2 regions of the Kitasatospora sp. McL0602 genome follow, and region 2 is predicted to be linked to the other one. Evidence: riboswitches for the same ligand, from Rfam matches in the RefSeq annotation. Region 2 holds a riboswitch; the other holds the start of a gene.

Region 1 (7,513 bases), 3.9 Mb from region 2:
CCAGCACCAGCCCCACCGCGACCGGCCCGAGCAGCATCAGCTGCCGCCGGGTGTGCAGCACGAACCCGCCGCAGATCACCGGGAAGACCAGTGCGGACGGCGGGCAGATCTCCGGGTACTCGATCGCGATCCAGGTCAGCGCCCCGGTGAGGGCGGTCAGCAGCCCCAACGCGCCCCGCTCGGCCTGCGGATCACCGTCCAGCAGCCGGCTCATCCACCGCCCGAACGGCCCGCGCCGCACCCGCGCTCCCACACGCCGCGCCACTGTCGTGACTGCGGGCACCCGGACCTCCGCTGCTACATCGGGACAATTCGCCCAATCTAGCCTGCGCCGGGGCTCAACGGCGGGTGGCCGCGGGTGGCCGCCTCCGGGCTGTCGGTCCTACTGGCCGTCGGACTCGCCGTACGACGGCGTGCTGCTCGCCTCGACCGGGCGCAGCCCCCACGCGCTGCGCGCCACGGCGAACGCCCGCCGGACGGCGCCCCCGAGGCCCTCGCCCGCCGGGGCCGGGGCGGCGGCGGTGCGGGCCGGGGCGGCCGTGCGCTGGCTCGGGATGAGGCCGGTGCTGTGCGCCGTCCGCGTCATGTGCCCACATCCTTGCTGAGATCCACTGGTGCCCGAACCATATGGTTACCCAGGCTGCCGACAGTCTCGCGGGTGTCCGGCGACGGATTGGTCTCGGAATCCACCCGAATCGGTACCAGCTGTCACGCGGACGGGGGCCAGCTGCGCAGACCGTCCGTCAGGACCCGGACCAGCCGGTCCTGTGTCACCGTCAGGTCCGCCGCCAGCTGGAAGGCCCCGCCGGTGGCCAGCGCGGCGTACCCGTGCGCCATCGAGCGGACCGTCCGGGCCGCGTGCACGGCCTCCGTCCCCGCCAGGCCGTAGCCCCGGAGCACGGCGATGATCACGCCGACCAGCCGGGCGGCGGCCTCCCGCAGGTCGGCGTCCGGCTGCGGGGCCTGCGGCAGGGCCGCGTACCGGTAGGGGTACCGCTCCGCGTAGCCCAGGTAGGCGGCGAACAGGGCCGCGACCGCGTCGTCCCGGCTGCGCCCGAGGACGGCCTCGCCGAGGGCCTCGGCGAGCTCCTGGGTGACGCGTACCGAGACCAGTCGGCGGAGTTCGGGCAGGCCGCCGGGCACGTGCTTGTAGAGCGAGGGGGTCGCGACGCCCGCCCGGCCGGCCACGGACGCCAGGGTCAGCGACTCGGGGCCCTTGTCGTCGATGATCTCCAGGGCGAAGCCGACCACGGCCGCCGGGGTGAGGCCGACCCGGGGCATCAGGCCACCTCGGCGAGGAAGGGCAGCAGCGCGTCGGCGGTGGCCTGCGGGAACTCGGCCATCGGGTAGTGCCCGGCGCCCTCGATCATCACCTTGCGGGCGTTCAGGGCGGCGGCCTGGCGGTCGGCGACGACGGCCGGGTCCGGGAAGTCGGGGTCCTTGGTGCCCATCACGACCAGCGCGGGGCAGCTGACGGCGGAGCTCCAGCCGACCGGCGAGGAGTCACCGAAGACGTAACCCCGGGTGGCGGCCTTGCGGCCGGGGGTGCGCAGCGCGGCGACCAGCCCGGCGACGTACTCCTCGAAGTCGGCGGGCTTGGCGCTCGGGTAGGCCATCTTGCGGAGGTAGAGGCCCCAGACCGAGGGGAGGCGCAGCAGGGTGTGGCCGAGCGCCTTGACCACGAGGCGCTGGAGGGCGTTCTGCGGGAGGTTCTCGATGAAGCCGTCCAGCAGGGCGATCCCCGCGACCCGCTCGGGGGCGAGCCCGGCGGCCTTCACGACCGTGGCGGCGGTGTACGAGCTGCCGACCAGGGTGGCCCGCTCGATGCCGAGGTGGTCGAGCAGAGCGAGCACGTCGTCGGCGATCGCGGCGGGGGAGTAGTCGTCCCAGGCGATCGAGGACTCGCCGAAGCCCCGGACGTCCATGGTGATCACCCGGTGCCCCGCCCCGGCCAGCAGCGGGCGCAGGTGCCGGTAGGCGGCGCGGGAGTCGAGCATGCCGGGCAGCAGCACGATGGGGGTGCCGGTGCCGGAGACGGTGTCGTCGAAGGCGATCCGGCCACCGGGGAGGTCGAGGTGACGGGTGGTGGTGTGGTCGGGGGTGGTGGCGGTGGCGTTCATTGCGGTCTCCTCGGGGCCGTTGCGGTGTTCCCTATAGCCATAAAGCTAAGGCTAATAGCCTTAGCCGTCAAGGGGGTGCCGCGAAGCCGTGCGGTACGGTCGCGAAGGATCAAGGAACCCGTCGCACAGGGGATCGACCGTCGTACCGAGGAGCAGTCATGCCGTTCATCAACGTCAAGCAGCTGTCCGGCCGCACCGATGAGCAGAACGCGGAGATCAGCCGCGAGCTCACCGCCACCTACGCCCGGGTCACCGGGGTGAAGCCGGAGAACATCTGGGTCGCGATCGAGGAGATCCCGGCCAAGAACTGGTCCGCCGGGGGTGTCACCTTCGCCGCGAAGGCCGAGCTGGCGGCGAAGGCCGGGGAGCAAGGGGCCTAGAGTCCCTCGACCTTGAACGGGTCGTGCTCGGCCAGCAGCTTCTCCAGCCGCGCCTGGTCGACCCGGGTGGTGATCGCGCCGGCTTCCTGGCGGTCGCGGACCACCTTGGCGAGCGTGAACGCCGAGGTGATCTCGTAGAGCAGGCCGACGGCCAGGAAGCCGCGCATCCACGCGCTGACGGGAAGGTAGGCGATCCCGACGGCGAGGGCGGTCGAGGCGAGGGCGAAGGAGAGCACGGCCTGGATGTAGTACGCGGCCGTGGTGCGGGGTTGCGTCGGTGCGTTCATGTCTGAAGGCTCTCCAACTTCCGTGCCCGCCACATGAGTACGGCTACTCAGCCGGGGTGTGCGCAGTGCGGTGGCCGGGTGGGTGAAAAGGTCGCGAACCACCCGAATCACCTCCGGAGGTCTGGTCCACCTGTCGGAGTGGCTTGGAATCAGGGACTCGTGGGATTAACGTTTGATAACGCAGCGCGGTCGGCAACGCCGTACCCGAAACGGCACCGTGCGCCGTCGCCTAATCCGTGGACCCGCCTTCGCCGGTGGGTCCGGGAGCCGGGGAACCACGTTCCACTGGGGTGAATCAGCCGGGCCCGCCCGGCCGTAGGAGACCTTCCTGCTCCGAACCCGTCAGCTAACCCGGTAGGCGCGAAGGAAGGAAAGGAGCGCGCCTCCCTTGGCGTCGACGCACTCCCCCGCGAACCCCGGAGCGGCCACCAAGCTGCTCGACGAACCCGCCGACCTCCAGGCCCGGCACCGGATGCCCCGGCAGACCCGCACCGGCGGGCCGCTGATCGGCGTCACCGCGATGGCCGCCTCGCTCGGCGCGACCGGCTTCGCCGCCGCCGTGCCGGCCGCCGCAGCCGTGCCCGTGCCGCCTCCCGCCAGCGCAGCGGCGGCCGAGAGCACCATCGAGCTCTCCGCCGACCCGGGGCTGGCCCTCGCCGCACGCATCCAGCAGCAGGCCGACGGCCAGCGCACCTCCGCCGAGGAGACCGCCCGGCTGGCCGCCGCGCAGGAGGCCGAGGCCAAGCGGGCCGCCCAGCAGGCCGAGGCCGAGGCGGAGTCCGCAGGCGCGGCCCTCACCGCCTTCACCCTGCCGGCCGCCAACTACACGCTGACCGCGCACTACGGCCAGTCCGGCTCGTACTGGTCGCACCTGCACACCGGCCTCGACTTCGCGGCCCCCACCGGCACGCCCGTGACCGCCGTCGGCGCGGGCACCGTCAGCTCGGCGGGCTGGTCCGGCGCGTACGGCTACCGGGTGATCCAGGCCCTGCCCGACGGCACCGAGATCTGGTACTGCCACCTCTCCGCCATCACCACCGCCTCCGGCGCCGTCACCGCCGGCACCGTGCTCGGCAAGGTCGGCGCGACCGGAAATGTCACCGGCCCGCACCTCCACCTGGAGGTCCGCCCGGACGGCGCCGCCCCGATCGACCCGCTGCCCTGGCTCCAGGCGCACGGCCTCCAGCCGTAGCCGGACGACCGGGAGGGCCGAGCCCTCCCGGTCGCACCCCGGCTAGTTGGAGCGGGCGTAGAAGTCGTACTCGGCGTACTGACCGACCCAGCCGGACACGGTGGACGCCTGCACAAAGAGGGTGTGGCTGCCCCAGCGCCCGACGGGGAGCTGGAGGTGCGCCTTGCCGTCCTTGTCGGCGGCGATGTGGGTGCACCCGCTGCCCGGCTGGCCGTCGACGTAGCAGAAGTCGGCGATCTGCCGGCCGTTGCTGCTGCCGGTCGAGACCGCGCTGAAGGTGAAGTTCAGCATCGTGCCCGGGTAGATCTGGCCCGGGACGGCGTCGGAGGTGATGTTCACCGCGCCGACCCGCGAGTCGCCGTCCGCCTGGAAGTAGCAGGGCTTGCTCGCGGGGGTCGACACCTTGCCGTCCGTGGCGTACGCGTAGAAGCTGTACGCGCCGCTGAGCACCGGCTTGGGCAGCGGGATGGCCATCCCGTGGCCGTTCTCGGTGGCGTAGTCGGTCGTCAGGCCGGACGGGTCCGTCACCACCGCGTGCACGCGGAGGTCGGAGGAGTAGGGCAGCGGGCCCGGGTCGAGGGCGCCCACGGAGACGGCCTGGCCGTCCACGACGGTCTCCCAACGGCCGGGGGCGGTCGGGCCGCAGGGGAACAGCAGGCTGCTGTCCGTACCGTTCTGCAGGGCGCCGGGGGTGCCGACCGGGTCGGTGAAGTAGCCGAAGATGTCGACCACGACGTCGGTGGAGCCGAAGCGGTTGTAGATGTTGATCAGGCCCGAGTCGTCGACCGGGACGACGACCTGGTTCGGCACGACCTGCCTGGGGCCGAAGTTGAGGTTCGAGGTGGTCGGGCGGTTGGTGCCGTTGCCCGGGAAGACGGTGAGGTAGCCGCCCGCCGTGGCGTTGACCGCCGTGACGTTCAGGACGACGGCCGAGACCTTGGTGGTGCCGAGACCACCCCGGGCGACCGGCAGCTGCAGCGTGGAGTCCTGGCCGATCGGCGAGTTGCCCTTCTCGCGGGTGTCGATCATCCGGGTCGGGCCGGTCGGGGTGAAGCCCGCGCCGTACGGGGCGCTGGTGTAGTAGCCGAAGACGTCGGCGACGACGTCGGTGCTCCCGGCGAAGTTGTAGATGTCGACGCTGCCGTCGGCGCCGAGCGGCACGGTCACCAGGTTCGGGACGGTCTGCCCGGCGGTGAAGTTGAGGTTCGAGGTGGTCGGCAGCGAGGTCCCGTGCGGGTAGACGGTGAGGAAGCCCCCGGCCGTCGGGCGGGTCGCGGTGACGTTGAGCACGACGGCGGTGGCGCCCCTCGGCGGTATGCCCGCGGTGCCGGCCAGCTTCAGGTTCAGCGTCCCGCGCGTACCGACCGGCCGCCCGCCCGGGTTGCGGGTGTCGAGCACCCGGCCGGGGGTCAGCGGCATGTACGAGGAGCCGGGCACCGCCGGGCTGTCGGTGTAGTAGCCGGCCAGGTCGGCGACCACGTCGGTGTTGCCGCCGAAGTTGTAGAAGTCGACGTAGCCGTTGGTCACCGGCACGGTCACCAGGTTCGGCACGGTCTGCCCGGCGGTGAAGTTGAGGTTCGAGGTGGTCGGGCGGGTGGCGCCGTCCGGATACACCGTCAGGAAGCCGCCACCGGTGGTGTCGGTGACCGTGACGTTCATGACGACCGCGCGGACGTTCGCGGCGGTGAGGCCGGTGTTCACCTTGATGGCGCCCCGGTTGGCGACCGGCACCCGGCCGGGCACGCCGATCGCCTGCCGGGTGTCGAGGATGCGGGTCGGCGTGGTCGGCACGAACTTGCCGGTCTGCGCGGGCGGCGGCACGGGTGCGTCGCCGGCGTGCGGGGCAACGTGCGGGGCGGCGGCGAGGGCGGGCGTCACGCCGGTGGCCAGCGCGCCGGTGGCCAGCGTCAGCGCGGCGGCGCCGGCCAGCGAGAGGCGGCCGAGCCGGCGGGGCATGGTGAGGGGGGCAGCAGCCCGGACCATGGACAACTCCTGTGCAGAGAAAGTGACGAGTCCGGGCATGCCGGGGCATGCGAACCGGCAGCGGGCGCGCGAAGCGGCGCCGCTGCTGTCACTGAAATCCCCCGGCCGGTAAGGAAACCCGGATGATCACTTCTATCAGCCGGGGGTCGGCCCGACAGGGGGCGGGTGGTCAAGATTTCGCAAAGCCGGGCTCTGCGGTCTCCCCCGGCCGGCGCTGCCTACGCCTGCTGCGCCGCCAGGTACGCCTCGACCTCCGCCGGGCCCGGCACCGGTGCCAGTTCGGGGTAGTCGAGCAGCAGCGCGGGCAGCCCGGGGACGGTCCACTCGCCGAACAGCCGGAGCGCCTCCGCGATCACCGCCTCCTCGAAGCCCTCGAAGTCGCCGGACAGCTCGGACGGCATCGGCAGGCCGAGCGCGTTCAGCCCGGCCAGGTTGCGGTAACTCCGCTGGATCAGGCGGTTCTCCAGCAGCATCCGGGCGCCGTCGGTGGCCATCCCGATCGACAGCAGCCGTACCGGCCCCCAGCCGCCGTCCCCGTCCACCCGGTCCAGCTCGCCCGCTTGCTCCAGCGCCTCGAAGGCCGCCAGCCGCCCCTCCTCGCCCAGCTCCCGGAAGGCGTCCAGCCAGGCCCGCACCGCGTCCTGGTCGGCCGTCTCGACCCCGTCCGCCCGCAGCACCAGCGCGTACAGCCGGGGCCAGGTCACCAGGTGCGGCTGCCGCAGCAGCCCGCAGAGCAGCTCGCCCTGCCACTCGGCCTCGGCCTGCAGCCGCTCCCACCGCTTGGCGTTCAGCCGCTTCGTCGCCCGCTGATGGTCGATCAGGAGCCGCACCGCAGCGCCGTACGCCGCCGGGTCGGACTCCGGCTGCACGTACATGTACAGCCGCTCGTACAGGAGTTGCTCGACCACCGGGGAGCTCAGCTCGGGGAAGCCGTCGTGCATCCGGCCGTCACCCAGCTCCAGCAGGGTCAGCACCGTCCGCAGCACCTCCTCGGGCAGCGGCCCGTACGTCCGGTCGCGGCCCTCCTCGGCGGCCCAGGAGAGCAGGTCGGCGGCGCGGGTCTGGGGGGTGAGCTGCAGGTCTTCGACGTTCACCCTCGGTACGGTAGCCGGTGCGGGGGTGCGGCCGCTGTATCGTCGGGAGCCATGAAGCCCGAACGCGAACCGGCCCGTGACCGCCACCGGGCCGTCCGGCTGACCGGGCCCCGCCTGGCGATCCGCGAGTTCCACCACACCCCCGAGGACATCGACGCCCTGCACGCCGTCTTCGGTGACCCGGAGACCGCCCGGTACCTCCCCTTCGAAGCCCGCGACCGCGAGACCTGTGCCGACCAGATCGCCCTCTACGTCGAGGAGGCCGAACACCTGCCGCGCACCGTCCACCGCCTCGCCGTCACCCTGCTTGCCGACGGCGAGCCCGAGTACGCCGTCCCGATCGGCACCGCCGCCCTCGGCGTCGAGGGCGACCGCGCCGCCTCCGTCGGGTACGCGCTGCGCCGCGACACCTGGGGCAACGGCTACGCGGGCGAGCTCACCGCGCTGCTCTGCGACT
Region 2 (7,513 bases):
GGACTGCTTCTTCCAGGCGCTGCGGATCGACCCGCACGCGATCTCGGCGGCCCGGGGCTGGGCCTCCGTCGGCGCGGCCGGCGGCATGGGCGAGCTGGCCGGGCAGTACCTGGACGACCTCGAGGCGTGGGGGGCGGCCCGCCGCGCCGCCCGCGCGTCATGAGCGCCGAGTGGCGGCTGACGCCGCAACGGGCCTCGGACGTCGACGCGGTGGTGGTGCCGGTCTGGGCCGGTGAGCTGCCCGCCGAGCTCTCCCCCGCCTTCCTCGCGGGCAGCGGCTTCTCCGGCGCGGCAGGGCAGACCCTGCACCTGCCGGGCGATCCGGTCACCGTGCTGCTGGGCTGCGGCCCGCGCGCCGCGTACGGGCCCGACACCGCCCGCACGGCGGCGGCCCGCCTCGCCCGGGGCGTCGGGGGCTACCGGCGGCTCGCCGTGCAGGCCCCGGACGCCGACCTGCGGCCGCTGGTCGAGGGCTACCTGCTCGGTGGGTACCGCTTCAGCGGGTACTTCACCGCCGCGCCCCGGGTCGACCAGCGGATCGACCTGGTGGCCGAGGACACGCCGGAGGCCCGCGCCGCGCTCGCCACCGGTCTGCGGGTCGGCGGGGCGGTGCTGCTGGCCCGTGACCTGGTCAACGAGCCGGGCGAGGCGCTCACCCCGCCGGAGTTCGCCGAGCGGGCGTTGAAGATCTCCTCCGACTCCGGCCTGGAGTGCGAGGTCTGGGACGCCAAGCGGATCTCGCACGAGCGGCTCGGCGGGCTGCTCGGGGTGAGCCGGGGCTCCCTGGTGCCGCCCCGGCTGGTCCGGCTGCGCTACCGGCCGGCCGAGCCGGCCGCCCGGCGGATCGCCCTGGTCGGCAAGGGCGTCACCTACGACGCGGGCGGTCTCGCGCTCAAGCCGAACGCCGAACTCGCCACCATGAAGGCAGACATGGCCGGGGCCGCCACCGTGCTCGCCACGATGTCCACCCTCGGCGCACTGAACTGCCCGATCGCGGTGGACGGTTGGCTCCCGCTGACCGAGAACATGCCGAACGCCGACCCGATCCGGGTAGGTGACGTGCTGCGGATGCGCAGCGGCGCCACCGTCGAGGTCCGCCACCCGGACGCCGAGGGCCGCCTCATCCTGGCCGACGCGCTGGCGCTGGCCGGGGAGACCGGACCGGACGCGATCATCGATCTCGCCACCCTGACGGACGCGGCGGCCGTCGCACTCGGCCGCCGGATCACCGCCGTGATGGGCACCGACGAGGCCCTCTCGGAGGCCGTCCGGGCGGCCGGGCGGCGGGCCGGTGAGCAGTTCTGGCCGCTGCCGCTGCCCGAGGAGTACCGCACTCAGCTCACCTCCCGGGTCGCCGACCTCGTCAACTACACCATCGGCGTCCGGCACGGCACCGCGCTGCTCGCGGGGCTCTTCCTCCGCGAGTTCGTACCACCGGGCATCCCGTGGGCGCACCTGGACATCCAGGGCACGGCGCTCTCCGACACCGACGACGGCGAGTGGGTGCCGGGCGGCACGGGCGTCGGTGTGCGGACGCTGGTGGAGCTGCTGGTCTCCGGAGGTCACTGACCCGGCCCGGTTGCCGACGTACGATCAGGAAGTATGAGCGGGAAGCGGCGGTACTGGCGGACGGCAGGGGCCCTACTGGCGGTCGGGCTGCTGGGGTGCGGCTGCAAGGCCATCCCCCGGTCGTCCGAGGCCACCACCCCGGCGGCCGCCCCTTCGCCGAGCGCCTCACCCAGCAGTTCACCCAGCAGTTCGCCCTCCCCGGGCAGCGTGGGGAGCAGCTCGTACGACCCCGCCCACTACGCGCCGCAGGTGCGCGAGCAGGCCGGGCGGGCCGGGGTGAGCCCCCGGCTGCTGATGGCGATCCTCTACAACGAGGCGTACAAGCCGCACGACCCCGAGCTGGAGCGGGCCTGGCAGCGACTCAAGCCGGACTCCGCGTTCGGGATCGCCAACATGCACCGGGCCGCCTTCGACGAGACCAAGCCGGGGCACTTCGCGGACCGTCGGTGGGAGGAGCTGCCGGACGACCCGGGGCTCGCCGTCCAGGCCGCCGCCTGGTACCTGAACGGGCTGGCCGACCAGCTGCCGGGCAAGTTGTCGGGCTCGTACACGAAGGACGAACTTCTCGCGCTCGGCTACAACACGGGCCCGGGGAACATGCTGGCCTTCGCCCGTGGCGCCCGGCCGGGGTCGCAGGCGCAGGCGTACCTGGATCATCTGCATGCCAACCTGCCGAAGGCCGACCAGGCGCTGGCCGCGCACGGCTGAGCCGAGGGGCCGACGAGGCTCGTGATGATTGTGTGATGTTCGGGTTGCCGGGTTGTTATCGAGCTGATCCTCCCTCTAGTCTCCGAGCAGCCCGCCAGCGCGGGCCCCGGACGCGGCACGCCGAACCCTGCCCACCGCTCCCCCGGGACGACACAGCTGACCCCTGGGCAGGGACGGGGGAACCAGGTACCTCGCCGTGGCCCCCACGGCTCGGGGTGAAGCCGCACCAGCGGCCGGGCCACCTCTCGGTCCGAACCCGACAGCTCACCTCGCAGGCGTGCGGAGAGGGACAACTGATGGTCTTCTCGGGCCCCGGACGACACCGCCGCCCCACCCAGGCCGACCGCGCGGTCGCCGCCGCCACCGTCACGGGCGTCGGCCTGGCGCTCCCGCTGCTCACCGCAGCCGCAGCACACGCCGCCCCCGTCACCGCCTGGGACACCGTCGCCCAGTGCACCAGCGGCGGCAACTGGACGCAGAACACCGGCGACGGCACTTACGGCGGCCTGGGCATCACGCTGCGCGACTGGGTCTGGTACGGCGGCGACCTGTACGCCGCGCAGCCCAGCCACGCCAGCAAGGACCAGCAGATCACCGTCGCCGAACGGATGCTCGCCGACCGCGGCCCCGACCGCTGGGCCAGCTGCAACAGCGCCCTCCAGCCCCCCAGCGCGCCCGCCACCACGCCCGGCACGCCCGGCACCCCCACCCCGGCGGCCTCGACGGCCACCGACCCGGCCACGACCGCCCCCGCGCCGCTCACCCCGCCGGCCGCCACCCCCACCACCGCGCCCGTCACGTCACCCGTCACCCCGACGGCGCCCCAGTCGGCACCCCCGGTCGCCGGCCTGCCGAGCACCACGCCGAGCAGCACGCCGAGCACCGCACCCGCCACCCCCGCAGTGCCCCAGCCGACGGCCCCGGTCACCACGCCCACCGCGATGCCCACCACGGCGCCCACCACGGCGCCCACCACCGCACCGTCGCAGCCCGCACCCGACGGGACGGCCACCGGCCAGGCACCGACCCAGCAGGTGCCCGCCCAGCAGGCACCGAGCCCGCAGGCCCCCGGCAGCTACACGGTCGCCCCCGGCGACACCCTGTCGGGGATCTCCGACGCGTACCACCTCGGCGGCTGGCAGCACGTCTACGACCACAACCTCGGTGTGGTCGGCACCAACCCCGACCTGATCCACCCCGGCGAGGTGCTCCACCTGTCCTGAGCCGGACCTGAGCCGGAGCGGCCAACTACCTCTGCCGGGACGGGCGCTAGAGTCAGCCCTGTGACGGACATCCGTGAATTCGACCGCCGGGCACTGAAGATCACCGAGTCGATCGTGAACCAGGTCGAGGTCGGGCAGCTCGGCCGGCCGAGCCCCTGTGCGGGCTGGGACCTCGGCCGGCTGCTGGCCCACATGGTGGGGCAGAACCGCGGCTTCGCGGCTTCGGCCCTCGGGGAGACCAGCGACCTCGGGGTGTGGGCCGACCGGCCGGTGGGGGACGACCCCGCCGCCGAGTTCGCCGCGTCGGCGGCGGCCGTGACGGCCGCCTTCGGCGCGGACGGCCTGCTGGACCGAGGGCTGTGGCTGCCGGAGATCCGCAGCGACCGGCTCTTCCCCGCCGGCCTGGCCGTCGGCTTCCACTTCATCGACTACGTGGTCCACGGGTGGGACGTGGCCGCCACCATCGGCGTCCCGGCCGAGTTCGACGCCGACCTGCTCGACGCCGCGCTGCCGATCGCCGAGCAGGTCCCCGACGGCGCGAACCGCCTGCGCGAGGGCGCGTCGTTCCGCCCGGGGCTCGCCGCGACGGGTGGAGGCGGCACCCTCGACCGGATCCTCCGCGTCCTGGGCCGCTCGCCGCACTGGCCGAACTGACGGCGGGCCGCCGACCTGCTCGGCTGCCGACCTGCTCGGCTGCCGACCTGCTCAGTCGAGCAGCTGCTCCGCCCAGATCACCTTTCCCGCCGCCGTGTACCGCGTGCCCCAGCGCTCCGAGCACTGGGCGACCAGGAACAGCCCGCGCCCGCCCTCGTCCATGGCGGCGGCGTAGCGCAGGTGCGGTGAGGTGCCGCTGGTGTCCGACACCTCGCAGATCAGGTGGCGGTCACGCAGCAGCCGGACTCGGATCGGCTCGCTGCCGTAGCGGATCGCGTTGGTCACCAGCTCGCTCAGGATCAGCTCGGTGGTGAACGCCAACTCCTCGATGCCCCAGCGCTCGAGCTGTGCGCTGACGGCCGCCCGGACGGTCCCGACGGCCGCCGCCTCGGCCGGGACCTCCCACTCGACCACGTTCCCGCCCGGCAGCGCCCGCGTCCGGGCGACGAGCAGTGCGACGTCGTCGCCCGATCCCTCCGGGAGCAGCGCGCCGAGCACCGCCTCGCAGGTCTCCTCGGGCCCCGGCCCGGCCTGCCGGAGGGCGTCGGCGAGGAGTCCGAGGCCCTCCTCGATGTCCCGGCCGCGATCCTCGATCAGGCCGTCCGTGTAGAGCACCAGCCGGGCGCCCTCGGGGAGGGTCAACTCGCCCGAGGTGAAGGGGAGTCCGCCGACGCCGAGCGGCGGCCCGACCGGGAGGTCGGGGAAGCCGACGGTGCCGTCGGGGTGGACGACGGCGGGGGGCGGGTGCCCGGCTCGGGCGATGGTGCAGCGCAGCGAGACGGGGTCGTAGACGGCGTACAGGCAGCTGGCGCCGGTGATGCCGGCGCCTCGGCCGTCGTCGCCCTGTTCCTGGTCCATGCGCATGACCAGGTCGTCGAGGTGGCCGAGGAGCTCGTCGGGCGGCAGGTCGAGGGTCGAGAAGTTGTGGACGGCGGTGCGCAGTCGGCCCATGGTGGCGGCGGCGTGCAGGCCGTGGCCGACGACGTCGCCGACGACCAGGGCGACGCGGGCGCCGGGCAGCGGGATGACGTCGAACCAGTCGCCGCCGACCCCGGCCTGGGCGGGCAGGTAGCGGTAGGCGGCCTCGACGGCGTTCTGCGGGGGCAGGGCGCCGGGGAGCAGGCTGTGCTGGAGAGCGACGGCGGTGCTGTGTTCGCGCGTCCAGCGGCGGGCGTTGTCGATGCAGACGGCGGCCCGCGCGGTCAGCTCCTCGGCGAGGGTGACGTCGTCATGGTCGAAGGGATCGGGCCGCCGGGAGCGCCAGAACTTGGCGATGCCCAGCTGCACGCCCCGGGCCAGCAGCGGGACGCGGACGACGGAGTGGATGCCGTGCTCGAGCACCTGCTCGGCGCGTTCCGGGTCCTGGGCCCGCCAGACGGCGGAGGAGCCGAGGTCGGTGTCGAGGACGGCCTGCCCGGTGCCGAGGCTCCAGGCCTGCGGGGTGGCGGCCCGGACGGTGATGCGCTCGCCGACGGGGTAGAGCGGTGGGTCCGGGTCGATGCCGCCCCGGGCGACCCGCCGCATCGGGGTCTCGTGGCCGGGCGGGGGTTCCTCGCCGCGCAGGACGGGCTCGGCGAGGTCGACGGTGACGAAGTCGGCGAAGCCTGGGACGGCGACCTCGGTGAGCTCCTCGGCCGTCCTGGTGATGTCGAGGGTGGTGCCGATGGCGACGCTGGCGCCGTAGAGCAGAGTGAGCCGCCGGCGGGCGGCGACGGCCTTCCCGGTGAGGGCGTGCAGTTCAGTGGAGTCACGCAGGGTGGCGACCAGGCCGGGCGGGCCGCCGTGCCGGTCGGTGTGCCGGGTGCTGACGACGAGCAGCCGGTCGCCGGCGGGGAGCACCTCGTCGCTGAGGACCCGGCCGGCGGCGAGCAGCTCGGCGGCCTGCGGGTCGATGCCGAGGTCGGTGACGGCGCGCCCTTCGGAGTCCGGCGGCAGGCCGAGCAGGCGGCGGGCCTCGTCGTTGGCGAGCAGCAGACGGTTCTCGGGGCCGAGGATCAGGACGCCTTCGCGGACGGCGTGCAGCACGGCGTCGTGGTGCTCGTACATCCGCGTCATCTCGGCCGGGCCGAGGCCGTGGGTCTGGCGCAGCAGGCGGCGGCTGGCGAGCGCGGTGCCGACGGTGGCGAGGGCGAGGGCAACGGCGGCGGCGCCGAGCAGCAGCGGCAGTTGGCGTTCGACGACGCCGCTGACCTTGCTGATGGTGATGCCCGCCGAGACCATCCCGACGACGGTGCCGGTGGGGTCGCGGACGGGCACGATGGCCTGCACCAGCGGGCCGATGGTGCCGTTCACCTGCTCGGTGACGACCTGGCCCTGAAGGGCGGGCTGGTAGTTTCCGACGAATTTCTTGCCGATCCGGTCGGGCAGCGGATGGGTGTAGCGGATGCCGTCGGTGTTCAGCACGACGACGAAGTCCACCCCGGAGGCCTTGCGGGCGGCCTCGGCGGCGGGCTGGAGCACGGCGGTCGGGTCGGGCGAGTGCAGGGCCGCGACGATGCCGGGCGAGTCGGCGAAGGTCTGGGCGACGGCGACCGAGCGGTTGCGGGCCTCCTGGGTGCTGTCCCGGCGGGACTGCAGGACGAGGGCGAGCACGGCCGAGACCACGAGCAGCACCACGACGAGCACTTGCAGGGCAAACACCTGGCCCGCGACGCTGCGGGCTGTCGAGGAGCGGACCGTCTTACGGGCCATGTGGCCATCGTCTCCCGGCGGGCCCCCGGGTGGCCAGTGGTGTACCAACCGCGCAAAGCATTGACAAAATCAAACAGAAACAAATAATTCTCAACATGGCACCCCACATGCTCGATTCCCGACCCACCGGGCCGCGCGGGCCGCTACGGCGCCTCGGCACGGTCGCGGCGACCGCGCTCCTGCTCGCGGTCACGGCGGCCCCGTTCAGCAGCACCGCCGTCCAGGCGGCGACCCCCACCCCGCAGCTGAACAACGGCCAGGCGCTCACCCCGCCGATGGGCTGGAACTCCTGGAACAGCCTCGGCACCGGTGTCACCCAGCAGCAGGTCGTCGACACCATCGACTACATGTCGGCGAACGGCCTGGTCGCCGTCGGCTACGACACCGTCACGATCGACGACGGCTGGTCGCTCAACCACCGCTCGGGCCAGACCGGCGGCATCGTCAAGAACTCCGACTGGGCCATGCAGCTCTACAACGCCGCCGGGCAGCCCGTCAACGGCCTCGACGGCACCGGCAACGACCCGACCAGCGGCAACCTGGTGCCGGACGCGTCGCACTTCCCCGACCGGACGGTCAACGGCCAGAGCGTCAACGGCATCCAGTACCTGAGCTGGTACGCGCACAGCAAGGGCATGAAGTTCGGCCTGTACGCCACCGACACCTAC

The links. Region 2 has a riboswitch for cyclic di-AMP ahead of ACR68M_RS31975 (LysM peptidoglycan-binding domain-containing protein). Riboswitches for the same ligand answer to the same signal wherever they lie in the genome.
Region 1: linked by a shared signal. The riboswitch ahead of ACR68M_RS14420 (M23 family metallopeptidase) and the one ahead of ACR68M_RS31975 (LysM peptidoglycan-binding domain-containing protein) in region 2 are both predicted to bind cyclic di-AMP.

The regions. Positions count from the first base shown of each region.
Region 1 is NZ_CP197246.1:3,194,140-3,201,652, reverse strand. It holds gene ACR68M_RS14450 (PP2C family protein-serine/threonine phosphatase) at 1-214, opposite strand, end outside; gene ACR68M_RS14445 (hypothetical protein) at 383-586, opposite strand; gene ACR68M_RS14440 (TetR/AcrR family transcriptional regulator) at 709-1,281, opposite strand; gene ACR68M_RS14435 (alpha/beta fold hydrolase) at 1,281-2,120, opposite strand; gene ACR68M_RS14430 (tautomerase family protein) at 2,279-2,500, shown strand; gene ACR68M_RS14425 (YiaA/YiaB family inner membrane protein) at 2,497-2,787, opposite strand; cyclic di-AMP (ydaO/yuaA leader) riboswitch at 3,004-3,162, shown strand; gene ACR68M_RS14420 (M23 family metallopeptidase) at 3,176-3,979, shown strand; gene ACR68M_RS14415 (hypothetical protein) at 4,022-5,962, opposite strand; gene ACR68M_RS14410 (hypothetical protein) at 6,181-7,056, opposite strand; gene ACR68M_RS14405 (GNAT family N-acetyltransferase) at 7,108-7,513, shown strand, end outside.
Region 2 is NZ_CP197246.1:7,067,548-7,075,060, reverse strand. It holds gene ACR68M_RS31990 (hypothetical protein) at 1-163, shown strand, start outside; gene ACR68M_RS31985 (leucyl aminopeptidase) at 160-1,569, shown strand; gene ACR68M_RS31980 (transglycosylase SLT domain-containing protein) at 1,603-2,277, shown strand; cyclic di-AMP (ydaO/yuaA leader) riboswitch at 2,423-2,569, shown strand; gene ACR68M_RS31975 (LysM peptidoglycan-binding domain-containing protein) at 2,574-3,500, shown strand; gene ACR68M_RS31970 (TIGR03086 family metal-binding protein) at 3,561-4,154, shown strand; gene ACR68M_RS31965 (SpoIIE family protein phosphatase) at 4,206-6,845, opposite strand; gene ACR68M_RS31960 (alpha-galactosidase) at 6,953-7,513, shown strand, end outside.